DNA from 3 places in the Bacterioplanoides sp. SCSIO 12839 genome. Region 2 is predicted to be linked to each of the others. Evidence: predicted binding sites of a transcription regulator. Region 2 holds the regulator's gene; each other region holds the start of a gene.
The links. The regulator sigma-54, encoded in region 2, starts transcription at its own class of promoters, with help from an activator protein. The targets are predictions, from matches to a motif close to TGGCACNNNNNTTGCTNT.

Region 1: the regulator sigma-54 is predicted to act here: its motif matches at 1,975-1,992, upstream of KFF03_RS16680 (TorF family putative porin).
Region 3: the regulator sigma-54 is predicted to act here: its motif matches at 2,585-2,602, upstream of KFF03_RS04020 (MSMEG_0572/Sll0783 family nitrogen starvation response protein).

What each region holds. Positions count from the first base shown of each region.
Region 1 covers NZ_CP073745.1:3,671,283-3,675,708, reverse strand. Annotated here, with positions in the region: gene KFF03_RS16690 (ammonium transporter) at 1-744, opposite strand, end outside; gene glnK (P-II family nitrogen regulator) at 813-1,151, opposite strand; gene KFF03_RS16680 (TorF family putative porin) at 1,233-1,898, opposite strand; gene KFF03_RS16675 (accessory factor UbiK family protein) at 2,245-2,484, shown strand; gene urtE (urea ABC transporter ATP-binding subunit UrtE) at 2,513-3,211, opposite strand; gene urtD (urea ABC transporter ATP-binding protein UrtD) at 3,353-4,117, opposite strand; gene urtC (urea ABC transporter permease subunit UrtC) at 4,114-4,426, opposite strand, start outside.
Region 2 covers NZ_CP073745.1:320,184-324,609, forward strand. Annotated here, with positions in the region: gene rapZ (RNase adapter RapZ) at 1-473, opposite strand, end outside; gene ptsN (PTS IIA-like nitrogen regulatory protein PtsN) at 602-1,060, opposite strand; gene hpf (ribosome hibernation-promoting factor, HPF/YfiA family) at 1,074-1,376, opposite strand; gene KFF03_RS01560 (RNA polymerase factor sigma-54) at 1,421-2,980, opposite strand; gene lptB (LPS export ABC transporter ATP-binding protein) at 3,162-3,890, opposite strand; gene lptA (lipopolysaccharide transport periplasmic protein LptA) at 3,887-4,426, opposite strand, start outside.
Region 3 covers NZ_CP073745.1:861,899-866,324, reverse strand. Annotated here, with positions in the region: gene KFF03_RS04030 (MSMEG_0568 family radical SAM protein) at 1-970, opposite strand, end outside; gene KFF03_RS04025 (Nit6803 family nitrilase) at 975-2,027, opposite strand; gene KFF03_RS04020 (MSMEG_0572/Sll0783 family nitrogen starvation response protein) at 2,044-2,526, opposite strand; gene KFF03_RS04015 (PLP-dependent aminotransferase family protein) at 2,790-4,190, shown strand; gene KFF03_RS04010 (methyl-accepting chemotaxis protein) at 4,205-4,426, opposite strand, start outside.

The DNA of each region.
Region 1 (4,426 bases), 550 kb from region 2:
CAGTTTCAGAGTAGAACCACCGTTGAAACCGAACCAACCCATCCACAGGATGAACATACCCAGGGTTGCCAGAGGCAGGTTTGCACCAGGAATTGCACGTGCTTCACCATTCGGGCCGTATTTACCTTTACGTGGACCTAACAGTAATACACCGGCCAGAGCGGCTGCAGCACCTGCCATGTGAACAATACCGGAACCCGCGTAGTCAGAGTAGCTCAGCTCGTACAAACCAAATACTGCATCGCCATTCCAGGTCCAGCTACCTTCCATTGGGTAGATAACACCGGTCATTACTACTGCGAATGCCAGGAAAGCCCACAGCTTCATACGCTCAGCAACTGCACCAGAAACAATCGACATGGCCGTTGCTACGAATACTACCTGGAAGAAGAAGTCAGAAGCGCCAGAGTAAACAGAGTCACCACCGAAACCAGCTTCATGAGAAGCGGCCAGTACGCCTGCTACAGCTTCGTCAGTCATGCTTGCAACACTGTCAGTGCCGCTTAAGAAGAAACCGCCGCCGTACATAAACTCATAACCACATACCAGGTACATGGTGCACGAAATCGCAAACAGAGCGACGTTTTTAGTCAGAATTTCTGTGGTGTTTTTAGAGCGAACCAGGCCCGCTTCTAACATAGCGAAACCAGCCGCCATCCACATTACCAATGCGCCACACACCAGAAAATAAAAGGTGTCCATGGCGTATTGCAGTTCATAAATATGATTCAGATTTTGTTCCATGCTAAGCCCCCCGCATTAGGCTTTAGATGCTATTCGATGTTCTTAAAACAGTGCTCTCAGTGAGAGAATCAAACTGCGTCAGCGCCGGTCTCACCGGTACGGATACGAATGATTTGTTCCAGAGAAGTTACAAAAATTTTGCCGTCACCGATTTTGCCGGTGTTCGCTGCTTTAGTGATGGCTTCAATCACTTTGTCAGCCAAGTCGTCAGAGATAGCGACTTCAATTTTTACTTTAGGCAGGAAATCAACAACGTATTCCGCGCCACGATACAGTTCAGTGTGACCTTTCTGGCGGCCAAAACCTTTTACTTCAGTGACGGTGATGCCCTGAACGCCGATCTCAGACAGTGCTTCACGCACGTCGTCCAGCTTGAACGGCTTAACAACAGCAGTAATGAGTTTCATAGAAAACCCCTTAAGTTGAATGCTCGAGAAAATTCAGTGTGATCAATGGCCCATGCGGGGGCACGGGCCATTGTATGCTTTTTACAGCTCAATAGGCAGGCTATAAGACACAACTACTTTAGTATCTTCATCAACAGCACCGGCATCTTCATCAATGTCCAGAGATTGATCGACCACTTTACTCAAAGTGAAAGAGATGTTGTCGTTATAGGCATAGCTCAAGTCCAGGTGAGTGTAATCTTCATCACCGTCGTCAGCCTGACCCAGAGTTGCAGAGAAGGCACCTGCTTCTGCACCTAAAGTGAAGTAGCTGTAGTCATCGTTACCAGCCAATACATAGTAGTAAGAAGCAGATACTGGGCCGTATGCACCAGAGATGATCAGGTCTGAAGTCTCAAAGGTGTTGCCACGGCCATTAACGGCATCATCACCAGAATAAACATAAGTCCATGCGCTTACGTCATAGCTGAAGTCACCAGCTTCGCCACCGTAACCCAAGTACAGGTCGTATTCCTGGCCCAGTTCTGTATCACCAGATGAAGTCCAAACACCGGCATAAGCACCACCAGAGCTAACAGTCAGATCACCAGAAACAGCAGCAGCGCCGTTACCCAGATCCTGACCACGCCACAGGTACATATTCGCTACTGCTGCGGATGCAGATACTTCAACTTCTGCTTGTACCGCTGGTACAGCTGCTGCAGTCATTACACCAGCCAGAGCAATTGCTTGAGTTAATTTTTTCATCGTTCTTTTCCTTCGCAGTTATTTTCAAACTTTATTGATCGATGCAGATGCACCGTTTTAATTCTGTGATTAGCTATTAGCAGCGGGTGTGCCAACTTTTAAAAACCGCAGAAAAACAGACTCTTACGATCAGGTTTAGCGAATTTGCAAAGAAAAGTGATTTCATCTTGGTGCATGCACCATAATTGAGCACTAAATTGGAGCGTCTGCTTGCTGGTGTGTGCACTAAAAAAATACACGGGTCGCCGGGTGGCCTTTTAATGGGGCGGTAAGCGTTGTGTATGCTGATAAATGTGATTCACTGGTACAATATGGGTCAAAATTAAAGAATGATTGAGAATCTGACATGATTAACCCTGCCCAAATCAAACAAATGGCTGATGAGTTTCTGGAGAAGTTACCAACACCGGGCATTCCGGAAGATATGAAATTACTGATGCGAGGGCAGCTTCAGTCCATGCTGACGAATGCTAATCTGGTGACTCGCGAAGAGTTTGATGTGCAGTTAGAAGTGCTGCGCCGCACCCAGGCTCAATTGGTTGAGCTGGAGCAGCGCTTAGCTGAGTTAGAGAAGAAAGCCGATTAAAGCCTGTTTTCTGGCGGTTTGTATTAAATCAAATCGCCAGCAGTTCGCGGGCCTGTTCAGACGTTTTTAATTCATGGCCTGCGCCGGAGGCCACCACGCGGCCACGCTCCAGAATAATAAACTCATCCGCCAGCTCAGCAGCAAAGTCGAGATATTGTTCGACCAACACAATGGCCATTTCGCCACGATCCCGCAGCAGTTCAATTACCCGCTGAATATCTTTAATGATCGACGGTTGAATGCCTTCAGTCGGTTCATCCAGAATCAGCAACTTAGGGCGCAGTAATAACGCCCGGGCAATGGCCAGCTGCTGTTGCTGACCACCGGATAAGTCACCACCACGGCGCTTCAACATTTGTTGTAACACCGGAAATAGTGAAAATATTTCCGGGTCGATATGACGCTGATTGCGCGGCAACGCTGAAAACGCGGTTTGTAAGTTTTCTTCCACCGTCAGCTGAGCAAAGATATCGCGCCCCTGAGGCACGTAGGCAATGCCCTGACGCGCCCGATCTGCCGGGGATAGTCCATCAAGCTGGCCATCGATCCAGCGAATCTGACCGTTCATGGTATCCAGTTGCCCGGATAAAGCTTTCATTAAGGTGGTTTTACCGACCCCATTACGCCCTAACACACAAGTGACTTTGCCAATTTCAGCCTGCAGGCTGACATCGTATAACGCCTGACTGGCTCCGTAGGCGACGTTTAATTGGTTGACTCGTAACATAATTCTTAATCTCAATTCTGATAAAGCGTTATTGAAGCAGCTGATACGAGGCAAAAATTGATGAAAAGACGGAGTTTATAAATCATAAATGAGTATTTTGAATCAATTTTTAACAACGTAGCAGCAATGCAAATAGCTTTATTACCGACCCAGGTACTTTTCAATAACCTCGTCATTGGCCTTAACTGAGGCTAATGATCCTTCTGCGAGCACGCTACCTTCATTGAGTACCGTCACCCGACAATCCAGCGCATCAATAAAGTCCATATCGTGTTCCACCACCATCAGTGAATGGCTTTTCGCCAGCTCTTTAAACAGTTCAGCGGTTTTCATGGTTTCTTCATCGGTCATACCCGCAGCGGGTTCGTCAATTAATAACAGCTCCGGCTCCTGGCCCAACAACATGCCAATTTCTAACCATTGTTTTTGACCATGGGATAAATTGCCCGCCAGATTGTGCAATTGATCGCCCAGATCAATCATGCCCAGAATTTCATCCAGTTTGTTCTTTTGTGCTGACGATAATTTATGGCGTAATGCCTGCCAGACAGAACGACCACCTTTTAACGACATTTCCAGATTTTCAAAAATTGTTAAGCTTTCGATGACACTCGGTTTCTGGAATTTCCGACCAATACCTAAGTTCGCTACCGCGGCTTCATCGTATTGGGTCAGATCGTGATGATTGTTAAATAACAAGGTGCCTTCATCGGGTTTGGTTTTGCCGGTAATCACATCCATCATGGTGGTTTTACCGGCACCATTCGGGCCAATAATGGCGCGCATTTCTCCCGGCTCAATTAATAAAGACAATGAGTTTAAAGCTTTAAAACCATCAAAACTGACGGTAACACCATCCAGATACAAGACTGATGGATTTTCAATATGCAGAGGTGCCTGACTCATGAGTTACCTCCTTGAGGAATTACCGGAATATCATCGGCAGCGTCATCGCTTAATTGTTTTGCTGCCCGTTTTTCTTTGATTTGTTGTACTAAACCCACCACACCTTTTGGCAGATATAAGGTGGATAACACAAACAAGCCACCCAACAGGAATAACCACAACTCAGCAAATGCACCGGTAAAATAGGTTTTGGCGTAGTTCACAATAAAGGCACCAATCACAGCACCGTATAAGGTGCCACGGCCACCCACCGCTACCCAAATAATCATCTCAATGGATAAAATCGGAGCAAATTCACCTGGATTAATA
Region 2 (4,426 bases):
TTTTCAGCAACACGTTTTTTAATCAGGAAGCGTAACTCGTGGACTGACATGCTGGTGGTATCCAGTGTCAGGTCGGCAATATTAGCAATTGGTTCCAGTAGTTGCCGTTCCTGGTCAATCGCTTCGGACAGGGAGGTAGCGTCATTAGTCAGTGGGTGTTTGCGACGGGTAGCACTGAAGCGTTGTAATAACACATCATCACCGGCATCCAGATAAATGACTTCCAGTTTGTATTCGTGGTGAGGCAGGTTGTGCAGGGTGTTCTGAATCTGCTCGAAGGTGTGTGCCAGGTTGCGGGCATCAACACTGACGGCCACTTTTTTTAATCGCTCTTCGTTGTGCGTTTCCAGTACCAGGTCGTCAAGCAAGCCAATAGGCAGGTTGTCAATGCAATAAAAACCGCAATCTTCCAGTACATGTAATGCACTGGATTTACCTGAGCCAGACCGGCCACTGATTACCACAAGACGCATAAAACGTTCCTTGAAATGAGGAGACAATTCAGATCGGCACATAACCAAATAGTTCAGTACCGAATAGTTCAGTTATAGCAGGGTTTTGTGACTATTTGTGACGTGTGCTCACAATTTGTCCGGAAATTTTATTGGGCGCTTAAAGCGCGTTTATAAAACTGACAAGTATCCGGGGCATTCCTCAACGCTTCGCGGAAGGCCGGCTCACTGAAATTGCGGGCTAACATCGATAATATTTGCAGGTGCTCATCAGTCGCTTCTTCGGGCACCAGCAAGGCAAACACCAGGTCGACCGGTTGACGATCAATTGCGTCATAGTCGATCGGTTGTTGCAGCCGTAACAGCACGCCAAAGGCCTGGGTGCATTCTTTTAAACGGCAGTGCGGGATTGCAATGCCTTCACCGATTCCGGTACTGCCAAGACGCTCGCGTCCTAACAAACGCTCAAAAATATCGTCGGCGGTACTGCCAGCCAGCTGTGATGAGATTTTTTCTCCCAGGTATTCCAGCAGCTTTTTTTTGCTGGAAACCGGAACATCAATTTCACTCTGCTCGGCGCTTAAGATATCGGTGATGGCGGTGCTCATGATAAAACCTGAATCAGTGACCGTGCTTACGTGCAACCAGTTTTTCTTTGTGTTTCAGAACCTGACGATCCAGTTTATCAATCATGGCGTCGATGGCGGCATACATATCATCGCTGTCGGCACTGGCATTCAGATCCGCACCACTGACGTGAATGGTGGCTTCAGCGTGGTGGCGTTCGTCTTTTTCTACTGTCAGAGTGACCTGAGCGGTGGTAATGTTGTCAAAATGACGGGTGATTTTGCCCATCTTTTCCTCAACATGGCCCTGCATGGCTTCAGTGATCTCAACATGATGGCCACTTACATTAATCTGCATAGTCAGACTCCTTCTTGTTTTGTCTGAGGTTAGATTGCGCTGACTTAAATCAGCTGCTTGCGTTCATTTGACGGCGGTATTTGCATCGCTTCGCGGTATTTAGCCACAGTACGGCGAGCTACCTTAATACCCTTTTCGCCCAATATGGCGGCAATTTTATTGTCGCTTAATGGTTTGCGTTGGTTTTCTTCGGCGATCAGTTTTTTGATCATGGCACGAATGGCTGTCGAAGAACACTCACCACCGGAGTCGGTGCTGACATGGCTGGAGAAGAAATATTTCAGCTCAAAAATACCACGCGGTGTGTGCATGTACTTTTGTGTGGTCACCCGGGAAATGGTGGATTCATGCATGCCAACGGCTTCGGCAATGTCATGTAACACCAGAGGTTTCATTTTTTCTTCGCCTTCTTCGAAGAACTCAATCTGGTATTCAACAATTTTTGTAGCAACTTTCAGCAAGGTATCGTTACGACTCTGCAGGCTTTTAATAAACCAGCGGGCTTCCTGCAGGTGATCCTTGATAAAGGTATTGTCAGCACTGTTATCTGAACGTTTAACCAAGGAGGCATAGCCTTCATTGACGCGCAGTTTCGGCGCAATATCCGGGTTGAGTTCTACCCGCCATTCATCGCGAATGTTGCGAACGATAACGTCTGGAACTACGTATTCCGCCTGATCCGGAGAAATACCGGCTCCCGGTTTCGGGTTGAGTTCTTTTACCAGGCGCAGAACCGCTTTCAGGCTCTCTTCTTTGAGTTTGGTTTTACGCATCAGGGTTGGGTAGTCTTTACTGCCCAACATATCAATGTAATCACCAATCACCATCTGGGCTTCTTTTAGCCAAGGTGTGTCAGTGGGCAGCTGAGCCAATTGCAGCAGCAGGCATTCCCGTAAGTCACGGCAAAATACTCCGGCCGGGTCAAATTGCTGTAAGCGGCGTAACACCACTTTCACTTCATCTTCTTCGACTTCCAGTTCTGGATCCATGCTTTCCAGAATATCTTCAATGCTGGTGTGCAGATAACCATCACTGTCGACACCGTCAATAAACATCAACGCCATCTCGCGATCGGTATCCGACATTGGCGTCAGGTTCAGCTGCCACAACAGGTGATCCTGTAAGTCATCGGTCGTCGCATGGCGGGAGTCATAATCAAGATCGTCATCAATCGGACCAGACCCTGAAGCAACGCCTGCAGTAGGCTGGTAAGTGTCATCCCAGTTACTATCGACCGGCAGTTCATCAGGAAGTTGCTCATTAGAGAGGTGATCGCCCACTTCCTGATTATCCGGAGAATGAGATTCGTCTAATGTGTGCTCGGGTGCCGCGTTATCCTGATCAGCCGCAGTGGCGGTGTATTCTTTGTCGTCGTGGGAATCGCTGCTCTGATCGTTGTTGGTACCATCAGAGCTTTCGTTTGCGGATGGGGCAAAGTCTTCAGCGCCATGCTCTTCACTTTCCAGCATGGGGTTGGAATCCAGCGCTTCCTGAATTTCCTGCTGCAGATCCAGTGTTGAGAGTTGCAGCAAGCGAATGGCCTGTTGTAACTGTGGGGTCATGGTCAGCTGCTGACCCATCTTTAACTGGAGAGATGCTTTCATAAACTGTTGATATTCACCTGAGGTGCGGAGCAATCATCTGGCCCGAATACTAAAAAATGAGCCAACCAATACTCAGCATTATAGGCAATGAGGCGAGACTTGGAATCCCTGTTTGCCCTGAGATGTCATAAAAATTGCTTTGCTTTTTTAACGTATTTGGCTTATGTCGTCGCAAGGCGAATCACAGGCGGAAGTCGTCTCCCAGATACACTTTACGGACTTGTTCATTCGCCAGCACCTCGTCGGCGCTGCCTTCCGCAATAATATGACCACCACCCACGATGTAGGCTTTTTCACAAATGGCCAGCGTTTCACGGACGTTATGGTCCGTAATTAACACGCCGATGCCGCGGTCTTTGAGTTGGCGAATAATATCCATGATGTCGGATACCGAAATTGGATCCACCCCTGCAAAAGGCTCGTCCAGCAGAATAAAGGACGGTTCCGCGGCTAAGGCCCGGGCAATTTCTACCCGGCGACGTTCGCCCCCGGATAGCGCCATACCTAAGCTGCTGCGGATGTGTTGAATATGGAATTCATCCAGCAGGCCTTCGAGACGTTCCAATCGTTGTTGTCGATTCAGGTCTTTGCGGGTTTCCAGAATTGCCATGATGTTATCGGCGACTGATAACTTACGGAAAATCGAGGCTTCCTGTGGTAAATAACCAATGCCTTGTTGTGCGCGGCCATGCATGGGCAGGTGGCTGATGTCCTGATCATCAATTTTGATGCGGCCTTTATCGGCCTGAACCAGATTAACGATCATGTAGAAGCAGGTGGTTTTACCGGCGCCATTCGGGCCCAATAAGCCAACAATCTGACCACTTTGTACCGACATGGATACGTCTTTAACCACTTCGCGGCCATTGTAGCTTTTGGCCAGGTGTTCAGCTTTTAAGGTTTTTTTCATGGTTGTTCTGCTGCATCCGCGGGTGTGGGCTCAGCTGATTTTTTTTCTGGCTGAATCACGACTTTAATTCGTTGTGGTTTTTCCGCTTCACCGGTCTGAGGGTCTACAACGTCCTCAGGTTCAGACGAGGACGCTAAAACGCGTTCATTGGTGATGTCGTAGGTGATTTTGTCACCGCTGAATTGGTTGCCTTCCTGATGCAGTTGGGCGTCACCCTGGATCTGAACTTCTTTACGGGTCGAAAAATAATCAATACGTTGCCCGGAAGCAGTGGTGAGCTGTTGCTCTGCCTGAATCTGCTGCTGATAGCGTGCTGGATTTCCTTCGGCAACGGCCTGCTCAACCACGTCACCGTTACGCAGAATCATCAAACGATCCGATTCAATCTTTAACGTGCCTTGTGTCAGTACGACGTTGCCTTTATAGATCACGACGCCGGCTTTACGATCCAGCTCGGCACTGTCGGATAGAATCACCATTTCCTGTTGTGCATCTTCCGGTAATGCATGGCTGCTGAGTGGTAGTGATCCGACAAT
Region 3 (4,426 bases), 540 kb from region 2:
GGTGATCTTCCAGTGGGGTGCCTCGAATCGGCACAAACGGCACCACAAACGGGTAAACCCCCATCTCCACTAACTCCTGGCAAAGGTCGAGGATGGCGTCTTTGCTATCCCCTAGTCCGGCCAGAATGTAAGTGCTGACTTGGCCACGACCAAAGACTTCGACGGCGGCGGCAAAGGCCGCCATATATTCTTCCAGCGACACTTCGGCTTTACCGGGTGTGATCGCTTTACGGACTTCGGGCGTAACCACTTCCAGATGCATACCCAGCGAATCAATACCGGCCTGCTTCATTCGGGCAAACCAGCTGTGGTCTTTTGGCGGCTCACACTGGCCCTGAATCGGCACATCCACTTCGGCTTTGATGGCAACGGCGCTGTCGCACATCACTTTGGCGCCTCTATCGGGTGTGGCGGGTGTGCCTGTGGTCATCACAATGTGTTTGATGCCATCCAGCTCCACGGCGGCTTTAGCTACTTCCGCCAATTGTTGTGGCGTTTTTTCGGCAATGGTGCGCCCGGCGTTAAGCGATTGACCAATGGAACAAAAACGGCACGCTTTGCGGCGGCTTTCATAACGAATGCAGGTTTGCAGCACAGTAGTCGCCAATACATCGGTGCTGTGCAGCGTGGCAATTTGCTGATACGGAATACCGTCGGCGGTGCTCAGGCTGTAGAAATTTGGTGTATCCGCAAAGGTAATATCCGTCAGGGCAATACGCTCACCGCCGGGCTGTTGTTTCACCAGCGTGTTGTCTTCCAGCACATAAGGCGATTGCCATGCGGTTTGGGTATAAACCGGCACCATCAGTGTGGTGCCATCCATCGTCAGCGCCTGATGATCAGACGGCCCGGCACCACCCCGGCGGCTCACATGAGTGTTATCCGGTGCTACCAGACGCACGCCGTGAGTCTGAATATCGGTTAATAATTCAGAGCTAAGATCCGTTTTCAGTGCTGACAAGGCGCTCATAGGATTACTCCTGGGGTTCTGGTTGGAGTTGGGATTGAGGTTGGTAAGAAATCGGCTGTACGGCTTCTGCTTCATGAGCAGCTTCGGCAAACAACGATTCTGATAATGAAGTTGAAGGCGGTGAGTACATCGGCTCGCTATAACGCGCCGGTGCATCCTGAATACGCAGGCTGAGCAATTCCGGGCGGGCGTAATGACCAACGGAGTCCATCATGCGCTTACGCTTATCAATCAGCGCCATATCCAGATCGGCAACAATAAAACCTTCGCCTTCGGTCATGGGTTCACATAAGTGTTTGCCTTCCGGGGAAATAATGGCGGTGTTACAGCCGTGGCGCAGAGACTTCTGCAGATCCGGATCGTCGGTCAGGCTGTTAATCTGTTCATCGGTCAACCAACCGGTGGCATTCACCACAAAACAGCCAGATTCCAGCGCGTGATGGCGAATGGTCACATCCATTTGTTCGCCAAAAATAGGCCCCACTAACGAACCGGGAAATTGTGCACAATGAATCTGCTCGTGCTGAGTCATCAGGCTGTAACGCGCTAATGGGTTGTAATGTTCCCAACACGCCAGTGCGCCTAAACGCCCGACCTGAGTGTCGACCACTTTCAGGCCTGAGGCATCGCCCTGCCCCCAGATCATGCGCTCGTGGTAAGTTGGGGTAATTTTGCGGCGTTTTAATACCAGTTCACCATTGGCATCAAACACCAGTTGGGTGTTGTATAAGGTGCCGTGATCGCGTTCATTCACACCCATCACAATCACCATCTGATGTTGGCGGGCTTTATCACTTAACGCTCGGGTAGTATCGCTGGGAACCTCGACGGCCTGCTCATACAGTTTTAAATGCGGCTTTCCCTGTTTGACCGGCGGCAAAATAAACGAAAAGTAGGGGTAATACGGCATAAAGGTTTCGGGGAACACAATCAGTTCCACTCCTTTTGCCGCGGCATCGTCAATCACCTTCAGTACTCTGGACAGCGTACCGCTCAGACTCTCCAGATCGGGAGCAATCTGAACGGCAGCAGCGCGAATAATCGATTTATTTAACATCGCTGCTGCCTCCCGATTACATGGTCCAGGTATCAACAATTACCGCGTTATCACGGATGTGTAGCAACTTGATATCCAGTACATCGAGCGGGTTGATTGGGCGAATACCTTCAATCAGATTGTGCTCGCCATGGCCGTACAAAGCTTGCAGTGCAAAACGACAGGCGTAAACCTTGCCGCCTTCGGCCATAAACTTCTTCAACTGGTTGTTAAAGTTCATATGACCCGGAAACGCTTCATCACCAATGGTTGGGAAACCACGCTGCACTCCCAGATTCACACCCGGGCCATACAACACAATCGAGGTTTCGTAACCTTTACGTTGCAAACGAGTCGCTTGCAGCATATTGACGAAGCCAATTGAGCCTTCAAACGCAACCGTGTGGAAAGTGACCAGCGCTTTTTCGCCAGGCTGGGCTTTTACGTCTTCAAAGACTTTTTCTTCGTAATCAACAAAAAAATCACCGTCTTTATTTAATGGGAAATCAACTTGAGGCATTTCATATTCTCCGCTGGTTATTATGTAGAAATCGATGTTGTTCGATTTCCAAACGGATATTGCACAGCGAGTGCCAATGATTGCTTTTTAAAAAGCAATCAATTTGCAATAAAGCTCTACCTGACTCTTTTACAACTGACAAAAATTTTTAAATCTTGTGATTTACCGCCATTTTTGTCAGGATTCAGCTCAAAATTGATCGCACTAAATGATTGCATAAACACAGGCAGACTCACTATTTAAGTGCATGAGTGGTAAAGAAGATGTACAAGACACACATTGAACGCTGGAAAAAAGCGGTTGCCGAAAAGGGCAAATACCCAACCTATAAGTTGCTCGCGGATCTGATTGAACAAGACATCGAAAGTGGCAGCCTGCAGCCACAAGACAAAATTCCAACCATGCGCGATCTGGCCGAAGCCCTGGCAGTGAATTATTCCACCGTGTCACGCGCCTATACCGAAGCACGCAAGCGTGGCCTGATTGAAACCGTAACCGGCGCCGGCACGTTTGCTAAAGGAAAGGTACCGGCGATCAAGCCCAGCCTGGCACCTTATGAGCTGACCATGAACATGGTGATTGAACCAGCGATTCCGACATTAATTGAAGAAGTAAAAGACGTTGCCTTCAGCACCATCAGTCAGAATGAACTGTATAAGCTGTTTCGCTATCAGGAGCATGGCGGTAACCCGCACACCAAAGAGCAGGTCAAAATACATTTGCTCAATAAAGTGCCAGATGCCGCTCTGGAACAGCTGGTGTTGTCGCAAGGCGTGCATCAGATTCTGACGGCACTATTAACCCAGCTGTGTGATGACCACCAGGTGATTTGTGTAGACTCCCTGACCTACCCGGGCATTAAGTCCAGCGCTGCCCAGCTGGGTAAACGTTTACATTCACTGGAGCGCGATAACGACGGGCCAACTGCCTCCTCTTTTGAAGATGCCTGCCGTACCCATGATGTTGCCGCACTGTATATCAATCCCACCATGCATAATCCGACCTGCACCTCAATTTCACGCAGCCGCCGCGAAGCATTAGCGGATGTAGCGTTACGCCATAATGTGCAAATTATTGAAGACGATGTGTATGAACCGCTCGCTAACAGCCCGCTGCCATCGTTTGCCATGCTGGCCCCACAGCTCACATTTTATGTTTCCAGCTTGTCCAAATGTTTTTCCCCTGGGGTGCGTTTTGGGTTTGTCGCTTGCCCCACAAAGCGCCAGGCCGAACATACCAATGGAGCGCTACGCTCATTAAATGTAATGACCACGCCGATGATGGAAATGATGGTGTGTAATTGGTTAAGGCAAGGCACCGTCAAACGTATGATTCAGTCGGTGCAACGCGAAGCCAACGCCCGCCAGCAAATTATTCAGCAAGAGTTAAAAGGGATTCCATTAAATATGGCAGACAATGCCTTTCACTTTTGGCTGAAATTCCCGAAACAAGTGGATTGGCATCCGGCGGAATTAGCCATTGATTTACGCACCCAAGGCATCAGTGCGGTTGCCAGTATGGCGTTTGCCACTGACAACCATCCACCCCATGCCATGCGTATTTGTTTTGGCGGGCCATTTAACCGCGAAGATATTCGCGAGCAAATGGTGAAACTTAAAGAAACCTTAATGCAGCCTGCGCATCTGACCCAAACGCGTTATTAGTTTTTATTAAACGTTTACGAAAGACTATTCACTTTATATTGACTGATGGTTGTACGCATTTGCTCAGCGATATCGGCCAGGTGAATACCTGACTGAGCAATTTCCGTGGCACTGGCAATGGTTTCACTGGATTGCTGATTTATATTCTGCAACCGCTCGGTAATATTCTGAATCGATTGCGTTTGCTGCTCAGACTGATTTGAGATATCGGTAGATGTGGATTCCAGCTCCTCCAT